4 regions of the Dickeya dadantii NCPPB 898 genome follow, and region 1 is predicted to be linked to each of the others. Evidence: predicted binding sites of a transcription regulator. Region 1 holds the regulator's gene; each other region holds the start of a gene.

Region 1 (5,064 bases):
GCCTCTTTTCAGCCACGAACCTATCCGCGCGTCGATATTCTGAACATCCTGTTGCAGGGCGAAGCGGAATATCGCGACAGCAACGGCAACCATACTCGCGCCAGAGCGGGTGAAGCCTTGCTGCTGGCCGCCCAGCCCAACGTCAGCTACAGCGAACACAATATCGGCGACAACACGCCGCTGACCCGGCTGCAACTGTGGCTGGACGCCTGTCCAACGCGGGAAAACCAGTGTTTGCAGCGGTTAACGCTGAAAGACCAGCCTTACCAGTTGCTGGCATCGCCGGATGAGTCGGCCGACGCCTTCCATTTGCGCCAGCAGGTTTGGATTCACCATCTGGATCTGGCGGCTGGCGAGCAGCACAACCTGACGCTAAACGGCAACCGCGCCTACCTGCAATCGATTCACGGCACCAGCAGCATCAACGGCAATAGCGCTGCGATTCACAACGTATTGCGCTGCGGTGACGGTGCGTTTGTCCAGCAGGAAAACAGCCTTATCATTCGGGCGGAAACCGCCACACGGGCATTGCTGATCGACCTGGTTGTCTAGGCTGGCGCTCACGCCAGGACCCGCCACGTCTATTTCCTTACGCCCTGATAGCCACCTTTCAGGGCAGAGCCAGCGCCACGAATCAGGCCAGGCGCGGCCGGGAATTCGCTATAAAGAAAATCAATTGTCAGCCATGCGGTGTAACGAGAGCAGGCCCAGCGCAACCTTGCGGCAGCCATCTCGGCGTTTTTATTCAGTCATGGTAAGATGCCGCCATGATTTCACACTCGCTTCAGGGTTACTGCAATGGATTCAACCAATCCGGACAAACTTGTTGCCCAGGCTGAACAGCTTTGCCAGCAACGCAATGTGCGTCTGACGCCCCAGCGTCAGGAAGTATTGCGCTTAATGGCCCAGCAACCCGGTGCGATCAGCGCGTATGATCTGCTGGATTTGCTTCGCGTTTCCGAGCCTCAGGCCAAGCCGCCCACCGTTTATCGCGCGCTGGATTTTCTACTGGAACAAGGTTTTATCCACAAGGTAGAGTCCACCAACAGCTATGTGCTGTGCCATCATTTCGAAGAGCATAGCCATACTTCGGCATTGTTTATCTGCGACCGCTGCGGGCTGGTGACGGAACGCCAGACGGAAGGCGTTGAGGAAACGCTGCACCAGTTGGCGAAACAGTCAGGTTTCGCCCTGCGTCATAGTGTGGTAGAAGCCCACGGTTTGTGTGGCGAATGCCAGAAGGTGGAGTCCTGCGAGCATCGGGACAGCTGTAATCATGATCACAGCATACTGGTGAAGAAACGCTGAGTGTGAAGCCGTTGCTTCACACTACTCTGTCGAAATACGTACTCGTTTAAAATACGTACTATTTCGAAATACGTACTCTTTCAAAATACGTGACGCTTTCTAAACACATATTCTTTCTGAATACGTTATTCGTCCTGAATACGTCACGCTTCCCTCAATTCATACACCACTTATGCACTACGTTCGGCCCGGACCATCAAAGTACCGGACGGTACAGGTGTTCATCCAGACAAGCTGAACACCTGCATGGGCGGAAGCCTACATCCATCAAAAGCGGACTAAAGCAGGGGCGTTAGCTCCAGTCGCTGTTGCGGATCACGCCAACCGCCAATCCTTCAATGGAGAAATTTTGCTCGCGCAGATCGACAACGATCGGCGCGAATTCTTTGTTTTCCGCCAGCAGTTGCACAACATTGCCCTGCTTTTTCAATCGTTTGACCGTTACTTCATCTTCAATACGCGCCACCACCACCTGGCCGTTGCGCACATCCTGCGTTTTATGCACCGCCAGCAGGTCGCCGTCCAGAATACCGATATCCTTCATCGACATTCCGCTGACCCGCAGCAGGAAATCGGCGCTAGGCTTGAACATCGCCGGGTCGACCTGATAGTGGCATTCGATGTGCTGCTGAGCCAGCAACGGTTCGCCGGCGGCGACGCGGCCAATCAGCGGCAATCCCTGATCTTCTTCTTCCATCAACAGGCGAATACCGCGGGAAGCGCCGGTAACGATCTCAATGACGCCTTTGCGCGCCAGCGCCTTGAGGTGTTCCTCAGCCGCATTCGGCGAACGGAAGCCAAGCTGACTGGCGATTTCGGCCCGGGTGGGCGGCATACCGGTTTGTGAAATATGATCGCGAATCAGATCATAAACCTGCTGTTGTCTGGTAGTTAGCGCTTTCATTCCGCCCCCTGGTTGTTTATACAGTTTCGCTGTGAGTATATACAGGGAAAGTGCCGATGGGAACCGCGATATCGCTATTGCGCGGATTTTTCTGCGATTATGCAAAGCGTCACGCAAAACGGTTCCACAGTATCGCTCCCCATACTCCCGCCGCCAGCAAACAGGCGACAAATACCGCCGCCGAGCCAATGTCCTTCGCCCGGCCGGACAATTCGTGGTAATCCATGCCGATTCGATCCACCACCGCTTCAATAGCGCTATTGACCAGCTCAAACAGCACGATCAGCACCACGGAACCGATCAACAACAGCCGCTCCACCATTGCAACCGGCAGCCAGCAGGCAATAATAATGGCGGCAAGCGTGAGTAGTGATTCCTGGCGAAATGCGGCCTCATGCCGCCATGCCTGTTGCAACCCTTGCAGCGAATAACCCGCCGCTTTGATGATGCGGGTTATCCCGGTTGTTTTGTTCATGCTTACTCCACCTTTAATTTGTCATTGGCCGCAATTTTAACGCGTCGTCATGGTCTCATCACCACAGATATCCTGCCGGGTTTCTGGTATCCTTGGCCCGCATTGCTAACAAGAGGCTTCTGGTTGTTATGTCAGGTTGGCGTAGAATCTACTATAAACTACTGAATTTCCCACTAAAACTCTTGGTAAAGAGTAAAGTTATCCCACAGGATCCCGTTAACGAACAACGTCTGGATCCGGCGCGACCGATCTTCTATGTGCTGCCCTACAACTCCAAGGCAGACCTGCTGACGCTGCGCACCAAATGTCTGGAGCTCAGTCTGCCCGATCCGTTGCAGCCGCTGCAGATCGACGGCAAAATTCTGCCGAGTTACGTATTTGTCAATGACGGCCCACGCCTGTTCCGTTATTACGTGCCCAAACAGCAGTCGATAAAGCTGTTTCACGACTATCTGGATCTGCATCGCAACAATCCGGAACTCGATATACAGATGGTGCCGGTGTCGGTCATGTTCGGCCGCTCCCCCGGCCGCGAGGGGCAGAATCAGGACACGCCGCATCTGCGGTTGCTCAACGGCATAGAGAAATTCTTCGCCGTTCTGTGGCTCGGTCGCGACAGTTTTGTGCGCTTTTCCGTTCCCGTCTCGCTGCGTTACATGGCGACCGAACACGGCACCGACAAAACCATCGCCCACAAGCTGGCGCGCGTAGCACGTATGCACTTCTCCCGTTTGCGGCTGGCGGCCGTCGGACCGCGTTTGCCGGTTCGTCAGGAGTTGTTCAACAAGCTGCTGTCTTCCCGCGCCATCGCCAAAGCGATTGATGATGAAGCACGGGTCAAAAAGATTTCCCACGACAAGGCACAGCAGAACGCCATCACGCTGCTGGAAGAGATCGCCGCCGACTTCTCCTATGAAGCCGTCAGGCTATCCGACCGGGTGCTGAGCTGGACCTGGAATCGTCTGTACCAGGGCATCAACGTGCATAATGCCGAACGGGTACGCCAGTTGGCGCAGGACGGGCATGAAATCGTCTATGTTCCCTGCCATCGCAGCCACATGGACTATCTGCTGCTCTCCTACGTGCTCTACCATCAGGGCTTGGTGCCGCCGCACATCGCCGCCGGCATTAACCTTAACTTCTGGCCGGCCGGCCCGATCTTCCGTCGTCTCGGCGCCTTTTTCATCCGCCGGACCTTCAAAGGCAACAAGCTCTATTCCACTCTGTTCCGCGAGTATCTGGGCGAGCTGTTTACCCGCGGCTATTCGGTGGAGTACTTCGTCGAAGGCGGCCGTTCCCGCACCGGCCGTTTGCTGGAGCCGAAGACCGGCACGCTGGCGATGACCATTCAGGCGATGCTGCGCGGCGGTACCCGCCAGATCACGCTGGTGCCGATTTACATTGGCTACGAACACGTGATGGAAGTCGGCACCTACGCTAAAGAGCTGCGCGGCGCCACCAAGGAAAAAGAAGGCTTCCTGCAGATGGTGCGCGGACTGCGCAAGCTGCGTAATCTCGGTCAGGGGTACGTTAATATCGGTGAGCCGCTGTCGCTGACCACCTACCTCAACAACCGTGTGCCGCAGTGGCGCGACGCTATCGATCCTATCGATCCGCAACGCCCGGCCTGGCTGACGCCTACCGTGCAGGATATCGCCGACGACATCATGGTGCGCATCAACAACGCGGCGGCGGCCAACGCCATGAACCTGTGCTGTACCGCGCTGCTGGCTTCCCGCCAGCGGGCGTTGACGCGTGAGCAGATGGAAGAGCAGTTGGAGTGTTATCTGCAACTGCTGCGTAACGTCCCTTACAGCAGCGATATCACCGTGCCGAAAAAAACCGCCGCCGAGTTGCTGGAACACGCGCTCGGTATGGACAAGTTCGAGGTGGAGAAGGACAACGTCGGCGACATTATCATCCTGCCGCGCGAGCAGGCGGTGCTGATGACGTACTACCGCAATAATATCCATCATATGCTGGTGCTGCCGTCGCTGGTTGCAAGCATCGTGATGCATTACCGCCGGATCTCCGCCGGGGAATTGCTGCGCCAGATAACGCTGATTTATCCGCTGCTGCAGGCCGAATTATTCCTGCACTACAAGCAGTCCGAGCTGTCTGACGTGCTGGACGCGCTGGTGGCCGAGCTGGCGCGCCAGCAACTGATTCTGATCAAGGATGACGGGCTGGAACTGAACCCCGCGCGTATCCGCGCCCTGCAACTGCTGGCCGCCGGTGTCCGCGAAACGCTGCAACGTTATGCCATTACCCTGGCGTTGCTGAACGCCAACCCGACCATCAGCCGCGGCGCGCTGGAAAAAGAAAGCCGCAGCATGGCGCAACGTCTCTCGGTGTTGCACGGCATCAACGCGCCGGA
Region 2 (5,064 bases), 1.7 Mb from region 1:
CCTGGGCGCAGGAGCGCGGCCTTCATATGGAGCGCGATCAGGTGGGCAATATTCTGCTGCGCAAACCGGCGACGCCCGGTATGGAAAACCGCAAACCGGTGGTGATTCAGGCGCATCTGGACATGGTGCCGCAAAAAAACAACGACACGGTACACGACTTCACCACCGACCCAATCCAACCCTATATCGATGGCGAGTGGCTCAAAGCCCGCGGCACCACGCTGGGCGCGGACAACGGCATCGGCATGGCCTCGGCGCTGGCGGTGCTGTCTGACGACAGCGTGGAGCACGGGCCGCTGGAAGTGTTGCTGACCATGACGGAAGAAGCCGGCATGGACGGCGCGTTCGGCCTGCAACCCAACTGGCTACAGGGCGACATCCTGATCAATACCGATTCCGAAGAGGAAGGCGAAATTTACATGGGCTGCGCCGGCGGTATTGATTTTCTGACTCGTCTGCCGTTGCAACGCGAGGCTGTCCCGGCCGGTTATCAGACGCTGAAACTGGTCATCAAAGGGCTGAAAGGCGGCCACTCCGGCTGCGACATCCACCTGGGGCTGGGCAACGTCAACAAACTGCTGGCCCGTTTTCTGGCCCAGCACGCGGCAGAACTGGACCTGCGCGTCATCGACCTGCACGGCGGTACGCTGCGCAACGCCATTCCGCGCGAAGGCGCCGTCACCCTGGCGGTATCAGCCGATAAAGCCGAGGCCCTGAAGGCGACGGCGCAAGCCTATCTGGCCGTGCTGAAGCACGAACTCGCCGCGGTGGAAAAAAATATTACCCTGCTGCTGGAAGCGACGGACAGCACGGCAGCGGCGCTGACCGCCGCCAGCCGCGACCGCTTCATCGCCCTGCTGAACAGCACGCCGAACGGTGTGATCCGCATGAGCGACGACGTGAAAGGCGTGGTGGAAACCTCGCTGAACGTGGGCGTGGTCGGCATGACCGATACGCAGGCGGAAATTCACTGCCTGATTCGTTCGCTGGTCGACAGCGGCAAAGACTACGTGGTGAGCATGCTCACCTCGCTGGGTCAACTGGCGGGCGCCGACACCCAGGCCAAAGGCGGTTACCCCGGCTGGCAGCCGGATGCCAAGTCGCCGGTGATGCATCTGGTGCGTGAAACCTACCAGAAGCTGTTCGACAAAACCCCCAACATCATGGTGATCCACGCCGGGCTGGAGTGTGGTTTGTTCAAGAAACCGTATCCGGACATGGATATGGTTTCCATTGGGCCGACCATCACCGGTCCGCACTCACCGGATGAACAGGTTCATATCGCCAGCGTCGGCCAGTACTGGAAGCTGCTGACCGCGCTGCTGAAAGCCATTCCGGAACGCGCGTAACTCACGCCGGTGATGCCCGCGCCGTCGGGCATCACCAGATACCGCCCTTTTCGCCGTAACACGTCAATTCCACGGCAACATCACGACGACGACGTCAATCCCACTGCAACACCAGTTGCCGTTCAAGTTGCGGGTCAATCAGCGAGACATGCAACCCCACCAGCCGCACCCCTCGCGCTTCGCGTCTCTGCTCCCAACTCTCCCGCGCCAGCTTCAGCAAATCCGGTTTATTCAGCACCGGCCAGACATGCTCCTGCGTCGTCTGGCGAAAATCGTCGAATTTCAGTTTTACGCCCTGCCGGGCAATATGCAGATCCGGGCGAACGCGCCGCAGGCGCAGCTCCAGCTCATCGTACAATCGTTCAATCAACGCTTCGCAGGCGGTCCAGTCGTGAATATCCTGCGCCAGCGTTTTCTCAACGCCGACCGATTTACGCAGGCGATCCGGCGATACCTGGCGCTCATCAATACCGTGGCAGCGTTCCCACAGCACCCGGCCGAACTTGCCGAATTCCCGCAACAGTTCGGCCAGCGCATAGCGGCGAACGTCGGCGCAGGTGTTCAGCCCGCACTCCGCCAGCCGTTTGGCGGTCACCTTGCCGACGCCGGGGATTTTTTCCAGCGGCAGCGCCAGCAGGAATGCCTCCATTTGCGCCGGTGAAATCACATACTGCCCGTTGGGTTTGTTCTGTTCGGAGGCGACCTTCGCGAGAAACTTGATTGGCGCGACGCCGGCCGACGCGGTCAGGTGCAGTTCATTGGCAATCGTCTGGCGAATTTCCTGCGCCATCAAGGTGGCGGAACCGCCGCAGTGCGGGCTGTCGGTCACATCGAGATAAGCCTCATCCAGCGACAGCGGCTCAATCAGCGAGGTGTAGCGGGAAAAGATCTCCCGAATCTGGTAGGAGGCGGCCTTGTACACCTCCATACGGCCGGGCAACAGCGTCAGATGGGGGCAGAGCCGCAACGCGGTGGCGGTAGCCATGGCGCTGTGTACGCCATAACGGCGGGCCGGATAGTTGGCGGTGCAGATCACGCCACGCCGATCGGCGCTGCCGCCAATCGCCAGCGGAATATCACGCAGGCGCGGATTATCCCGCATCTCTATTGCGGCGTAAAAGCAATCCATATCGACATGAATGATCTTGCGCATCGCCCCTCCAAATCACTGTATAAATATACAGATTCATTTTACAACAGGCAACACCTTCGCTTACGCGGCGCTACCGCATCAAATGGGCGGCGGACGCTATTGGCCGGAATAGTCCGATTTTTTATTCTTTTTTCCTTCCTGAATAAAACAGATACGGTGATAATGTGGTTGCGCGACTTGACATCAGACTATCCCTCGCTATGGGGCATAGCCTAATGGCAGGACAAAGCCTGACAGATAAGGGAATGCGGGGCGTCACCGCCACACACCGTATCAAATAAAATAACCGCTCCAGCAATCAGGATTCACAATGCACAAAGTCGCGCTTTCGCTTGCGATGTTATTTGTTTTGCCTTCCGTCGCCATCAGCAATAGCTACGCCAATCAGGTGTCGCCGGCGACGACAGAAATGAAACAGCAGGTGGCAGGATCACCGGTTTATATTCAGATCTTCAAGGAAGAACGGATCCTGGAGCTTTACGCCAGAACCGGCAACGAGTACAAGCTGGTGCAAAGTTACCCGATCTGTAAATATTCCGGCGGCCTTGGCCCCAAAATGACCGAAGGCGATTTTAAAAGTCCGGAAGGGTTTTATCAGGTTGATTTGAAACAACTGAAACCCGACAGCCATTATTACCGCGCCATCAATGTGGGCTTCCCGAACGAATACGATCGCGCGCACGGCTATTCCGGCCGTTACCTGATGATCCACGGCGAGTGCGTGTCTATCGGCTGCTATGCCATGACCAACCAATATATCGCAGAGATTTACACTTACGTGGAGAAAGCGCTGCGCAACGGGCAGCAGAAAGTGGAATTAGCGATCTACCCGTTCCGCATGAACGAGCAGAACATGAAGCGCCACAGCCGCTCCACTTATTACAAATTCTGGAGTCAGCTGCAGCCCGGTTATGCCTACTTCAATAGAACCCACCAGCCGCCGGCGGTGTCGGTGCTCAACGGGCAGTACGTAGTTAATCAGCCCGCGCCCGTCGGCCAGCCTGAATCAAATTACACGCTCGCCAAAACAAAATAAGACGAATTCTCCTGGCATAATTGGGTGCCAGGTTTCGTTGCCGGTCAACGGCTGAGTCGCCAGCACTGTGACCACATCGTTGGGTGTGGTCTGCTGCTGAAAGTCGATTTCCACATCATCATCCAACAAAGTCGCCTTGCCAAACGGCGCCCGCCGGGTAATCCAGTGCAGTTTGGTCGAGCTGAATCCCATCACGAACTGCCCATCCGACAGCAGCATGTTGAACACGCCCTTTTTGCGCAGTTGATCCGCCAGCGTGGCGATATAACGAAACACCGCCGGCCAGTTGGACGGCGTGCGCGGATAACGCTGCGACAGTTGATACAGCAGCCAGCAAAAAGCGTATTCGCTGTCGGTTTCCCCGACCGGACGAAAATGGCCGGTTTTCAGACGGCGATACCCTTTGAGCTGACCGTTATGGGCAAAGGTCCAGTTTCGGCCCCATAGTTCGCGGGTAAACGGGTGGGTGTTTTCCAGCGCCACTGCGCCGCGATTGGCCTGACGGATATGAGAAACCACCGCGCAGGACTTGATGGGATAGTTCTGCACCAGTTCGGCAATCGGCGAGTTGAAGCTGGGCAGCGGATCCTTGAAGGTACGGCAGCCGTTGCCTTCGTAGAAGGTAATTCCCCAACCATCGCGGTGCGGCCCGGTTCGGCCGCCCCGCTGCATCAGGCCGGTAAAACTGAAACAGATATCCGTTGGGACGTTGGCGCTCATCCCAAGCAGTTCACACATGTCCGGTTCCTTTAATTAACGGCGTTTGATTCCTTTAGCTGCTGTGTGCGATGACCGGCGATCAGTTGCCGGCCATTTCTTTTTCAATCAATTGAATCAGAATGTGGATCGCCTTGATGTGTACTTCCTGAATGCGGTCGGCGTAACCGAAGTGCGGCACGCGAATTTCCACATCCGCGGTGCCCGCCATCTTGCCTCCGTCCTTGCCGGTCAGCGTAATCACTTTCATTCGCTTGGCGCGCGCAGCGCTGATCGCCTTGATAATATTGCCGGAATTGCCGGAGGTGGAAATGCCGAGCAGCACATCCCCTTCACGCCCCAGCGATTCCACATAGCGGGAGAACACGAAGTCATAGCCGAAATCGTTGCTGACGCAGGACAGGTGACTCGGGTCGGAAATGGCGATAGCCGGGTAGCCGGGGCGGTTTTCGCGATAACGGCCGGTCAGTTCTTCCGCGAAATGCATGGCATCACAGTGAGAGCCGCCGTTGCCGCAGGAGATCACCTTTCCGCCCGCCTTGAAGGCATCCGCCAGTAAAACGGCCGCATCCTGAATCGCCTGAATATTGGCATCATCACTTAAAAATGCATTCAGCGTGGACGCCGCTTCTTTCAGCTCATTACGGATTAAGTCCTGGTACATGGAATCCTCTCATTCAATGACATCATGATATTTAGGCTGTGTCCCTTGATGATGCACGGCCGCTGCAAGCGGCGTTGTCAGGCAGCGCCAGCGATACCAACGACGCCAGCGGGACCAACCATGAAGGGACATAACCTGTGCTGCC
Region 3 (5,064 bases), 1.5 Mb from region 1:
ATCGCAGGGGACGTAAATATCCGGCAGGAAGTGCATTTCCACCTTGATCACGCCATCGCCCTGACAGGCTTCGCAACGCCCGCCGCGCACGTTAAAGCTGAAACGGCCGGGGTTATAACCGCGGCTGCGCGCTTCCGGCACGCCGGCGAACAACTCGCGGATCGGCGTGAACACGCCGGTGTAGGTGGCCGGATTCGAGCGCGGTGTACGGCCGATCGGGCTTTGATCGATATCGATCACTTTGTCGAAATGCTCCAGCCCCTGAATATCGCGGTACGGCGCCGGTTCGTTCAGCTCGCCGCCGTTGAGCTGGCGCTGGGCTATCGGGAACAGGGTATCGTTGATCAGCGTCGACTTGCCGGAACCGGACACCCCGGTAATGCAGGTGAACAACCCGACCGGCAGGGTCAGGGTGACGTCTTTCAGATTGTTGCCGCGTGCGCCAATCAGCTTGAGGACTTTACCCGGATCCGCCGGTATGCGCTGCGCCGGGATCTCGATTTTGCGCGCGCCGCTCAGGAACTGGCCGGTCAGCGATTCCGGCTCCGCCATGATCTGCGCGGCGGTCCCTTCGGCGATCACCTGCCCGCCGTGAACGCCCGCGCCGGGGCCGATGTCGATGATGTGATCGGCGGCGCGGATGGCGTCTTCATCGTGTTCCACCACAATCACCGTGTTGCCGAGATTACGCAGGTGGATCAGCGTCTCCAGCAGGCGCTCGTTGTCGCGCTGGTGCAGGCCGATAGACGGTTCGTCCAGCACGTACATCACGCCGACCAGGCCGGCGCCGATCTGGCTGGCCAGACGAATACGCTGCGCCTCGCCGCCGGACAACGTCTCCGCCGAGCGCGACAGCGACAGGTAATTCAGGCCGACGTTAACCAGAAAGCGCAGGCGGTCGCCGATTTCCTTCAATACTTTTTCGGCGATCTTCGCCCGCTGGCCGCTCAGCTTGATGTTGTGGAAAAAATCCATCGCGTGGCCGATGCTCATGTCGGCAATCTGCGGCAGCGTAGTCTGTTCCACATAGACGTGACGCGCCTCTTCACGCAGGCGGGTGCCGCCACAGCTGGCGCACGGCCGGTTGCTGATGAACTTCGCCAGTTCCTCGCGCACCGCGGTCGATTCGGTTTCTTTGTAGCGGCGCTCCATATTGTTGAGCACCCCTTCGAACGGATGGCGGCGCACCGAGGTATCGCCGCGATCGTTGATGTACTTGAACTCGATATTTTCCTTGCCGGAGCCGTACAGAATGACCTTCTGAACCGCCGGGCTAAGGCTATCGAACGGCGCTTCAACGTCGAATTGGTAATGATCCGCCAGCGAGCGCAGCATCTGGAAATAATAGAAGTTACGGCGATCCCAGCCGCGAATAGCGCCGCCGGCCAGCGACAGCTCGCCGTTCTGCACCACGCGCGCCGGATCGAAAAACTGTTGCACGCCAAGCCCGTCGCAGGTCGGGCAGGCGCCCGCCGGGTTGTTGAATGAAAACAGCCGGGGCTCCAGTTCATGCATGCTATAGCCGCACACCGGGCAGGCGAAGTTGGCGGAGAACACCAGCTCAGGCGCGTTCGGGTCGTCCATGTCCGCCACCACGGCGGTGCCGCCGGACAGCTCCAGCGCGGTTTCAAACGACTCGGCCAGACGCTGCGCCAAATCGTTGCGCACTTTAAACCGGTCCACCACTACTTCGATGGTGTGTTTTTTCTGCAACTCCAGCTTCGGCGGGTCCGACAGGTCGCACACTTCACCGTCGATGCGGGCGCGGATGTAGCCCTGCGTCGCCAGGTTTTCCAGCGTTTTGGTGTGCTCGCCCTTGCGCTCTTTAACGATCGGCGCCAGCAGCATCAGCCGCTTGCCTTCCGGCTGCGACAAGACGTTGTCCACCATCTGGCTGACGGTCTGGGCATCAAGCGGAATATCGTGTTCCGGACAGCGCGGCTCGCCGACGCGGGCGAACAGCAGACGGAGGTAATCGTGGATTTCGGTGATGGTGCCGACGGTGGAACGCGGGTTGTGCGACGTGGATTTCTGCTCGATGGAAATGGCGGGCGACAACCCTTCGATGTGGTCCACATCCGGCTTTTCCATCAGCGACAGGAACTGGCGGGCGTAGGCCGACAGCGACTCCACATAACGACGCTGCCCTTCGGCATACAGCGTATCGAACGCCAGCGAGGATTTGCCAGAACCGGATAACCCCGTCACGACGATCAGTTTATCGCGTGGAATAATCAGGTTGATATTCTTCAGGTTATGGGTACGGGCACCACGAATTTCGATCTTATCCATGCACACTTTTCCCGCAATAGACGCTGTTCTTTCATCCTTTCCGTACGACATCACGTATGAAAGGAAACCAATAGAAACGGCCGATTATGGCACAAAATAAACTGAATGGATATCCAGTATCCGATTGCAACAACGGCAACGCAGGAAAAAAGACCGGAGCTGGCTCGCGACTCTCACACCGGTATAATCTGTGGCACTGACATGCTAGAATTCTTCGCTTAAACTTTAAAAAGTGATTGATCAGGAGACACCAACATGGCCAGCAGAGGCGTTAATAAAGTGATTCTTATCGGGAATCTGGGTCAGGACCCGGAAGTCCGTTACATGCCGAACGGCGGCGCAGTCGCTAACCTGACTCTGGCCACGTCGGACAGCTGGCGCGACAAGCAGACCGGCGAGCAGAAAGAACGCACCGAGTGGCACCGCGTGGCGCTGTACGGCAAGCTGGCGGAAATCGCCGGTGAATACCTGCGCAAAGGCTCTCAGGTATATATCGAAGGCCAGCTGCGCACCCGCAAATGGCAGGATCAGGGCGGCCAGGATCGCTACACCACCGAAGTGGTAGTCGATATCTCCGGCAGCATGCAGATGCTGGGCGGTCGCACAGGCGGCGGCGCTCCGGCCGGCGGCGGCATGGGCAACAACGCGGGCGGCAATCCGCAGCAAGGCGGTTGGGGTCAGCCGCAACAGCCGCAGCAAGCTAACCAGTTCAGCGGCGGCGGTCAGTCCCGTCCGCAGCAAAGCGCGCCGATGCCGAGCAACGAGCCGCCGATGGATTTTGATGACGACATTCCGTTCTGATAAGCGTCATCACCTTCCCCTCCCCACAACGCCCTGCTCTAGCAGGGCGTTGCTTTATAGTCACGATTCTTTCGCATCCAGCGCATCGCCGATGGCGTAGTAGTGCCCGCCCGCCACATGGTGCAGGCTGCGCCATTGCGGGTCGGTGTCTTCAAAATGCCAGTGACCGTCGCGGAATACGTGAGAATCCGCCCAGGCGCCGATGACCTCGCCGATAAACAGGTCGTAAGTTTGCTGGTTGTGGGATTCAGGAATCAGTTTGCACAGCAGCCAGGCGGCGCAACCGGCAACCAGCGGAACATCCGATTCGCCGGTGCGAAACAGTTCCACCTGGCAGCGTGCCAGCTTGTCCGGATTATCCCGCAGGCTGATGCTGCCGACCTGATTGGTCAGTTCCAGTTGCGCCGCCGTCGGCACCTGAATGGCAAAATAGCCGCTGTTTTCCAGCAGCTCACGTGTTTTGGTCGCCTTATCCAGTACCACGGTCAGCTTGGGCGGTGCGAAATCCAGCGCACAGCACCAGGCCGCCGCCATCACATCCTCCACGCCGTCATGACAGGCCGACACCAGCACCGTCGGCCCGTGGTTAACCAGTCGATAGGCTTTTGCCAGTTCAACCGGTGAAATCGCGCTATTCATATTGACTCCTGCGTTATGCATGTTGCCCTTAACTTTACACCAGATGCTCAGCGGTAATCCTCCGCACACCGGCACAGGGGTTCAACACCGCCTCCAGCAACGCATCCACCTGCCACCCGCCGGCGTCTTCCGGTAATTGTTCAAAATTCACCTGCGGCGCGATCAATTTGTCATGGGCCGATAATACGCTAATACGCGACTCTGCCAGCGCTTTTAATAACACCTGATGGCCGACCAGCCCGGTTACTCCCGCTAGTAATAATTTCATGACTTATTCTTCCTATTTAGCGGTATATATTTGTCGTTATGGTGCACAGATGGAGAACTTAATTTTACCTGCATCACTTTACCTGAACATTCCGGGATTTTTACCAAGTTTACTACCGCTTTTTATGTACTCTTTATGGGGACGAAACCTTCTTAGTAATACCACATAGGAGAAAGTATATGGCTGTAGAAATTCAAGAAAATGAGGTAAGGGCTGCGGCCGCCGGAGAGGGAATACACTATCCCTCTTTGTCCAGTTGTATGTCGATCACTTGCATCCTGAATAATGGCAGTAAGGTCGGTGCCCATGCCTATCAATTTGGCGACAGTGGAATAACGCTGATCAATCGGATGAAAGCGTTGATCGGCAACAACATTGTAGTCGCTGTTAAAGCCAAGGGCCATGGAGGCTGTTGGGGAAAAAACCTGCAATCCCAGTTCGAACTGGCTCCAGAGGCAATACAGAAATGGAAAGATGCCAATCCAAATATCAACAGGGAGCCTACCGACCTGGAGCTCATACCTTATTTTCAGCCACTTTTTATTACCGCAGATCCGGTAGTATTTAGAAACTGGCTCAACGCTCAATTCACCGTCCAAAATGCAACATTTACCGATATGAGCATTGACGGAAATGTCGATATTGATGCCAATGGCAATTTCTATTGATAGCTCGGTGAGCCAACACTAGCCATAACCGTTCACAGTAGCTATCCGCTTACTGGCTATAAAAACAAGAAAGAGAAAATATCCAGAAAAAACATCGGTAATGATCGTTAATAAAACAGGCAGGATGAAATAGTCCCATCCTGCCTGTTTAATTTACGATTAATACAGCCAAACCATCGAATACTCTTTTCGCCATGAACTGCATCAGCAATACTCCTTTTTATTAACGGTCCCCCTCATCATAGGCATTATTTAGATTGGGGGAATTTAACAAAGGAAACCCCATGATCCACGCCTCCATCAATTACCTCACCAGGCAATTGAATCAATACCTGAAAAATACCCTGAATCTGCATGACGATGTCGTGGTGATAGCCAACCCAGCCGACGACGATG
Region 4 (5,064 bases), 450 kb from region 1:
CGCCGAGTAGCGCACAAAGCGGCTAAACAGCGTATTGCGTGCGCCGGCCGGTTTGGCGCCGTTTAGGTATTTGCCCGTCAATGTGCCAAACGCCAGCGGCGAGTAGGCCAGCAGCTCAACCCCTTCATGCTGGCTGATTTCCGCCAGACCGACCTCGAAGCTGCGATTCAGCAGGCTATAGGGATTCTGGATCGAGACGATGCGCGGCAGGTCGTGTTTTTCCGCCAGTTGCAGATAGCGCATCACCCCCCACGGGGTTTCGTTCGACACACCGATATAGCGGATCTTGCCAGCTCGCACCTGTTCGTTCAGCGCTTCCAGCGTTTCCAGCAGCGTGACGGCCGGTTTTTCGCTGGTGTACTGATAGCTCAGTTTGCCGAAGCTGTTGGTCTGGCGCTGCGGCCAGTGCAACTGATACAGATCGATGTAGTCGGTGTTCAGGCGCTTGAGGCTGTCGTCCAGCGCGGCGCGGATATTCTTGCGATCCAGCGCCTGCTGCGGGCGCAGGCTGTTATCGTTGCCGCGCACCGGCCCGGCGACTTTGCTGGCGATGATCAGTTTTTCGCGCCCGCCGCGGCTTTTCAGCCAGGAACCGATATAGCTTTCCGTCAGCCCCTGCGTTTCCGAACGTGGCGGAACCGGATAGATTTCCGCGGTATCAATCAGATTAACGCCGGCGGCAACCGCAAGATCCAACTGGGCGTGGGCATCCGCTTCGCTGTTCTGTTCGCCAAAGGTCATGGTGCCCAGACCCAGCGTACTGACTTCCAAACTGCTGTGGGGAATACGGTGATAGAGCATTGCAGTGTCCTTTTTATTCTTCTGAGTAACGCGGGTGCGACGGCACCGTATTTTCGACTATAACCAAGCCGTGACGAGGGGGGAAGACTCTTTGTGCGGGAAAGCCGGGCATTAATGCGGGAAAAACGATTTTCCCCCTGGCTGGGGAAGCGATGGGGATGGCGGGGCCGAACAACATCCCCGAATCTGGCCCGGCTGACGCGAATAGCCGCTTTAGCGTTCAATCACCTGGGAAATGTTGTCGTTGTTGATCTGGTGTTTTACGCCTTCTTCATCAGTATAACTGAGCAGGCCGGTAGCCGGATCCAGCGTCGGTTTTCCCTTGGTCAGTAGCATCTGGCCGTCTTTGGTGGCGATAACATAGTGGTTGGAGCAGCCGGAGAGCAGGACGACAAAAGTCAGGGCAATGGCGGTTTTTATCCGAAATCGCATGCTGAATTTACCTGTTATTTAGCAAAAAAACTGAACGTCTTTTGAGTCTAGCAAAGCATCGTCCGAGCGAGGTTAGGATTTATGGTAAAAAAATTAAAAAGATACGTAAGGATGGGGCGGGAAACGGCACGCTGGCCGTTTCCCGTGGGGGAATTAGTGTTTTTTGACCGATTTCTTGCCGCGGATCAGGTTCAGCGCCTCCACTGACATGGAGAAGAACATGGCGAAGTAGATGTAGCCTTTCGGTACGTGGATATCGACGCTTTCCAGAATCAGCGTAAAGCCGACCAGAATCAGGAACGACAACGCCAGCATTTTCACCGACGGGTGACGATCGACAAATTCGCCGATGGGGCGGGCGGAAAACATCATGACGCCGACGGCAATCACTACTGCCGCCATCATAATAAACAGATGGTCGGACAGGCCCACGGCGGTAATCACCGAATCCAGGCTGAAGATGATGTCCAGCAGCATAATCTGTACGATGGCGCCAAAGAAGGAATGCACCTGCGAGGTGTGGTCTTCCGCACCGCCTTCGATGGTTTCGTGGATTTCCTTGCTGGATTTCCAGATCAGGAACAGGCCGCCGAGGAACAGAATCAGGTCGCGGGCGGAAACTTCCTGCCCGAAAACGCTAAACAGCGGATTGGTGAGTCTGATAACCCAGGCGATGGACGCCAGCAGGCCGAGGCGCATCAGCATGGCGCCCATCAGGCCGATACGGCGGGCTTTGTTCTGCTGATGTTTGGGGAGCTTGGCGACAACCAGCGACAAAAAGATGATGTTGTCTATGCCCAGCACGATTTCCAATATGGTGAGTGTCCCCAGCGCCAGCCATGCGTTAGGGTCTGCGATCCAATCGAACATTATCTCAATGCATCCTTAAACGAAACGTAAACAACTATTATCTCTGGCCCGCTACCGTGCAGGCAAGAGGATTTAGGCTATGCCCTGCCCGGTGGGCATTACAGCAGAAAATGCCGGGCCAGTAACGGTGTAGTAAAGGTTTTCTTCAGATAAAAACCGCGCGGCAGCGTCAGAATCGGCTGCCCATGTTCGCCAATCGCTTCGGTCAGCGCCCGGCTGTTGGCGGCCTTGGGGCGTAGCTGCAACACCTCGCCGTGACGAGCGGTGATGCTTTCCACTTTGCCCAGCACGATCAAATCCATCAGCTCTTCCCAGTCCTGGCGTAACTGCCGCTCTTCCTCCGGGCTGGGGCTCCATAACAATGGCGCGCCGATACGGCGTTCTCCCAGCGGGATAGGACGCGAACCCTCCACCGGAATCCACAGCACTTTGGTCAGCTTGTGGCGCACATGGCTGCTTTCCCAGGTCACGCCGCTGTTGCCGGTTAGCGGCGCTACGCAGACAAAGGTGGTTTCCAGCGGCCGACCCTGTTCATCCACCGGGATGGTTTTCAGCTCAATGCCGATATCGGGGAAATCCTGCTCCGGCTTGCTGCCGGCGCTGGCGCCCAGAAAACGCTCCAGCAGCACGCCGATCCACCCTTTGTCTCGTTTAAGGTTGGCAGGCAGCGGCAGTTGGGCGATTCGGGCCAATTCCGCCAGCGAATAGCCGGCCAGCGCCTGCGCCCGCAGCAACAGGGCTTGTTCACTGTCCGGCGGGTTCTGGTGGGGAGTGGGTGTCTGCATGGATTGCTTATCCGTTACTGATAACAAGGGTGATTAAAAAAAGTACAGCCATAACGGAGGATAACGTCAGGCAGTCGGTTATTCGGCTGAAAAATAATAATAGCATGATTCTTTTATGATTTTTTTCCCACTCTTCACAGGGAAAAATGCGCTGCCGATTTTTGTTCATGACAAGACACCGGCAATGAACAGGATTTTACACTATGTTATCCACAGTTTTTTTGGGATAACCGGGATAACTCGGGATCACTGTTTTGATTTACAGCCTTGACGGGTGGTGCTTTTGCTGGTTTTGCTGATTTTTTGGCTGGATTTCGGCGCTTGCCTGTGGATAAAACCGGCGTAGTGCGATCTTTCGCCATTCCGAAAACCACGGCGGAATCGTGCCGCGTCAGGCGGTGGAGAAGTCGTGGAAAGACAGGGTAATTGGTTGAAAGGGAATAGCAATTTAGTGGTGGAGATCACGGCCGCGTGAAGGGTTAAATGAGTTTTACGCACTTTTTCATGATGTTCTTCACAAAGATGTCCACAGAAAAAGTGAATAAACCAGCGGAATTGCCGCATGAATGTTTATAACTTCGATCCTATCTGTGGGTTAACGGCGTTTTATCAGAGATGCGCGGGAGTGACGAGGCGGCGGCTCAAGCCGTCGATGTCCGGTGCGATCGCCGGAAGCGGCATCAATAAAAGGGATGTAAAGCGGGAGTTTACCGTCTGTCAGGAGTGTGAAACAATCGAGTCATCTTTGCATTCTAGTTTATCGAGGTAGTCCGGTGATCGACGATGATGGCTACCGCCCGAATGTTGGTATTGTAATTTGTAATCGGCAGGGTCAGGTATTGTGGGCCCGTCGCTACGGCCAGCACTCCTGGCAGTTTCCTCAAGGGGGAATCAACCCCGGAGAAAGCGCGGAACAAGCGATGTACCGCGAACTGTTCGAGGAGGTGGGGCTGCGGAAAAAGGACGTTCGTATCTTGGCTTCCACCCGAAGCTGGTTACGCTATAAATTGCCAAAACGTTTGGTGCGTTGGGATACAAAACCGGTATGTATCGGCCAAAAGCAAAAATGGTTTCTGCTACAGTTAATGTGTAATGAATCAGACATCAACATGCAAAGCAGCGGCACCCCGGAATTCGACGGGTGGCGCTGGGTGAGCTACTGGTATCCGGTGCGCCAGGTGGTGTCGTTCAAACGTGACGTTTATCGAAAGGTGATGAAGGAGTTTGTCATCGCCGTGATGCAGCTACAGGAGAATTCGGTTACCCGAATATCATCAGGAACCAGACGAAAACGAGGATAATCCGACACATCATGATGCTCACGCGACTGCGAGAAATTATTGAAAAGGTTGCGGCCGCGGCCCGGCTGAGTGATGCGTTGGATATTCTGGTGAATGAAACCTGTCTGGCGATGGATACCGAAGTCTGTTCCATCTATTTGGCCGATCACGATCGTCAATGTTATTACCTGATGGCGACGCGCGGGCTGAAAAAGCCGCGCGGCCGCACCATTACGCTGGCGTTCGGCCAGGGGATTGTCGGGCTGGTCGGCGAACGGGCGGAACCTATCAATCTGGCGGATGCGCAAAGCCACCCCAGTTTCAAATTCATTCCTGCCGTACGCGAACAGCACTTCCGCTCGTTTCTGGGCGTGCCGGTGATCCATCGGCGTCAACTGCTGGGCGTGCTGGTGGTGCAGCAGCGCGAACACCGGCAGTTCGACAAAAACGAAGAATCGTTCATGGTGACGCTGGCCACCCAGATGGCGGCCATCCTGTCCCTGTCCCAGATGAAAGCGCTGTTCGGGCAATACCGGCAGACACGCATCAAGGCGATGGCGGCCTCTTCCGGCGTGGCGATCGCTACCGGCTGGCAGGATCGCGGTCAGCCGTCGCTGGAACTGGTGTTTCCGGCCTCCAGTCTGGATAGCGATCGCGAACGATCGCGGCTGCTGATGGCGATGGAAGAGGCCGGGGCGGAGTTCCGCCGTTTCAGTAAACGTTTCAGCGCCAGCGCGCAGAAAGAGAGCGCGGCGATCTTCGATTTCTATTCCCACCTGCTCAACGACGCCCGCCTCAAACGCGAACTGTTTCAGGAGGTGGATACCGGCAGCGTCGCCGAATGGGCGGTCAAAGTGGTGATCGAGCGCTTTGCCGCGCAATTCGCCAGCCTGCAG

The links. The regulator LexA, encoded in region 1, represses DNA repair genes until DNA is damaged. The targets are predictions, from matches to a motif close to TNCTGTATGTACATACAGNA.
Region 2: the regulator LexA is predicted to act here: its motif matches at 2,516-2,535, upstream of dinB (DNA polymerase IV).
Region 3: the regulator LexA is predicted to act here: its motif matches at 2,392-2,411, upstream of uvrA (excinuclease ABC subunit UvrA).
Region 4: the regulator LexA is predicted to act here: its motif matches at 3,136-3,155, upstream of mutH (DNA mismatch repair endonuclease MutH).

The regions. Positions count from the first base shown of each region.
Region 1 covers NZ_CM001976.1:583,735-588,798, reverse strand. Annotated here, with positions in the region: gene DDA898_RS03165 (pirin family protein) at 1-552, shown strand, start outside; gene zur (zinc uptake transcriptional repressor Zur) at 799-1,308, shown strand; gene lexA (transcriptional repressor LexA) at 1,601-2,212, opposite strand; gene DDA898_RS03150 (diacylglycerol kinase) at 2,322-2,687, opposite strand; gene plsB (glycerol-3-phosphate 1-O-acyltransferase PlsB) at 2,816-5,064, shown strand, end outside.
Region 2 covers NZ_CM001976.1:3,692,667-3,697,730, forward strand. Annotated here, with positions in the region: gene pepD (beta-Ala-His dipeptidase) at 1-1,349, shown strand, start outside; gene dinB (DNA polymerase IV) at 1,444-2,502, opposite strand; gene dpaA (peptidoglycan meso-diaminopimelic acid protein amidase) at 2,813-3,538, shown strand; gene DDA898_RS16665 (class II glutamine amidotransferase) at 3,509-4,276, opposite strand; gene lpcA (D-sedoheptulose 7-phosphate isomerase) at 4,338-4,919, opposite strand.
Region 3 covers NZ_CM001976.1:3,924,140-3,929,203, forward strand. Annotated here, with positions in the region: gene uvrA (excinuclease ABC subunit UvrA) at 1-2,292, opposite strand, end outside; gene ssb1 (single-stranded DNA-binding protein SSB1) at 2,548-3,093, shown strand; gene DDA898_RS17670 (flavin reductase family protein) at 3,154-3,732, opposite strand; gene DDA898_RS17675 (Rossmann-fold NAD(P)-binding domain-containing protein) at 3,767-4,000, opposite strand; gene DDA898_RS21820 (hypothetical protein) at 4,180-4,668, shown strand; gene DDA898_RS17685 (Pvc16 family protein) at 4,953-5,064, shown strand, end outside.
Region 4 covers NZ_CM001976.1:1,032,846-1,037,909, forward strand. Annotated here, with positions in the region: gene DDA898_RS05095 (NADP(H)-dependent aldo-keto reductase) at 1-801, opposite strand, end outside; gene DDA898_RS05100 (YgdI/YgdR family lipoprotein) at 1,015-1,233, opposite strand; gene DDA898_RS05105 (TerC family protein) at 1,387-2,103, opposite strand; gene mutH (DNA mismatch repair endonuclease MutH) at 2,202-2,888, opposite strand; gene rppH (RNA pyrophosphohydrolase) at 3,662-4,189, shown strand; gene ptsP (phosphoenolpyruvate--protein phosphotransferase) at 4,204-5,064, shown strand, end outside.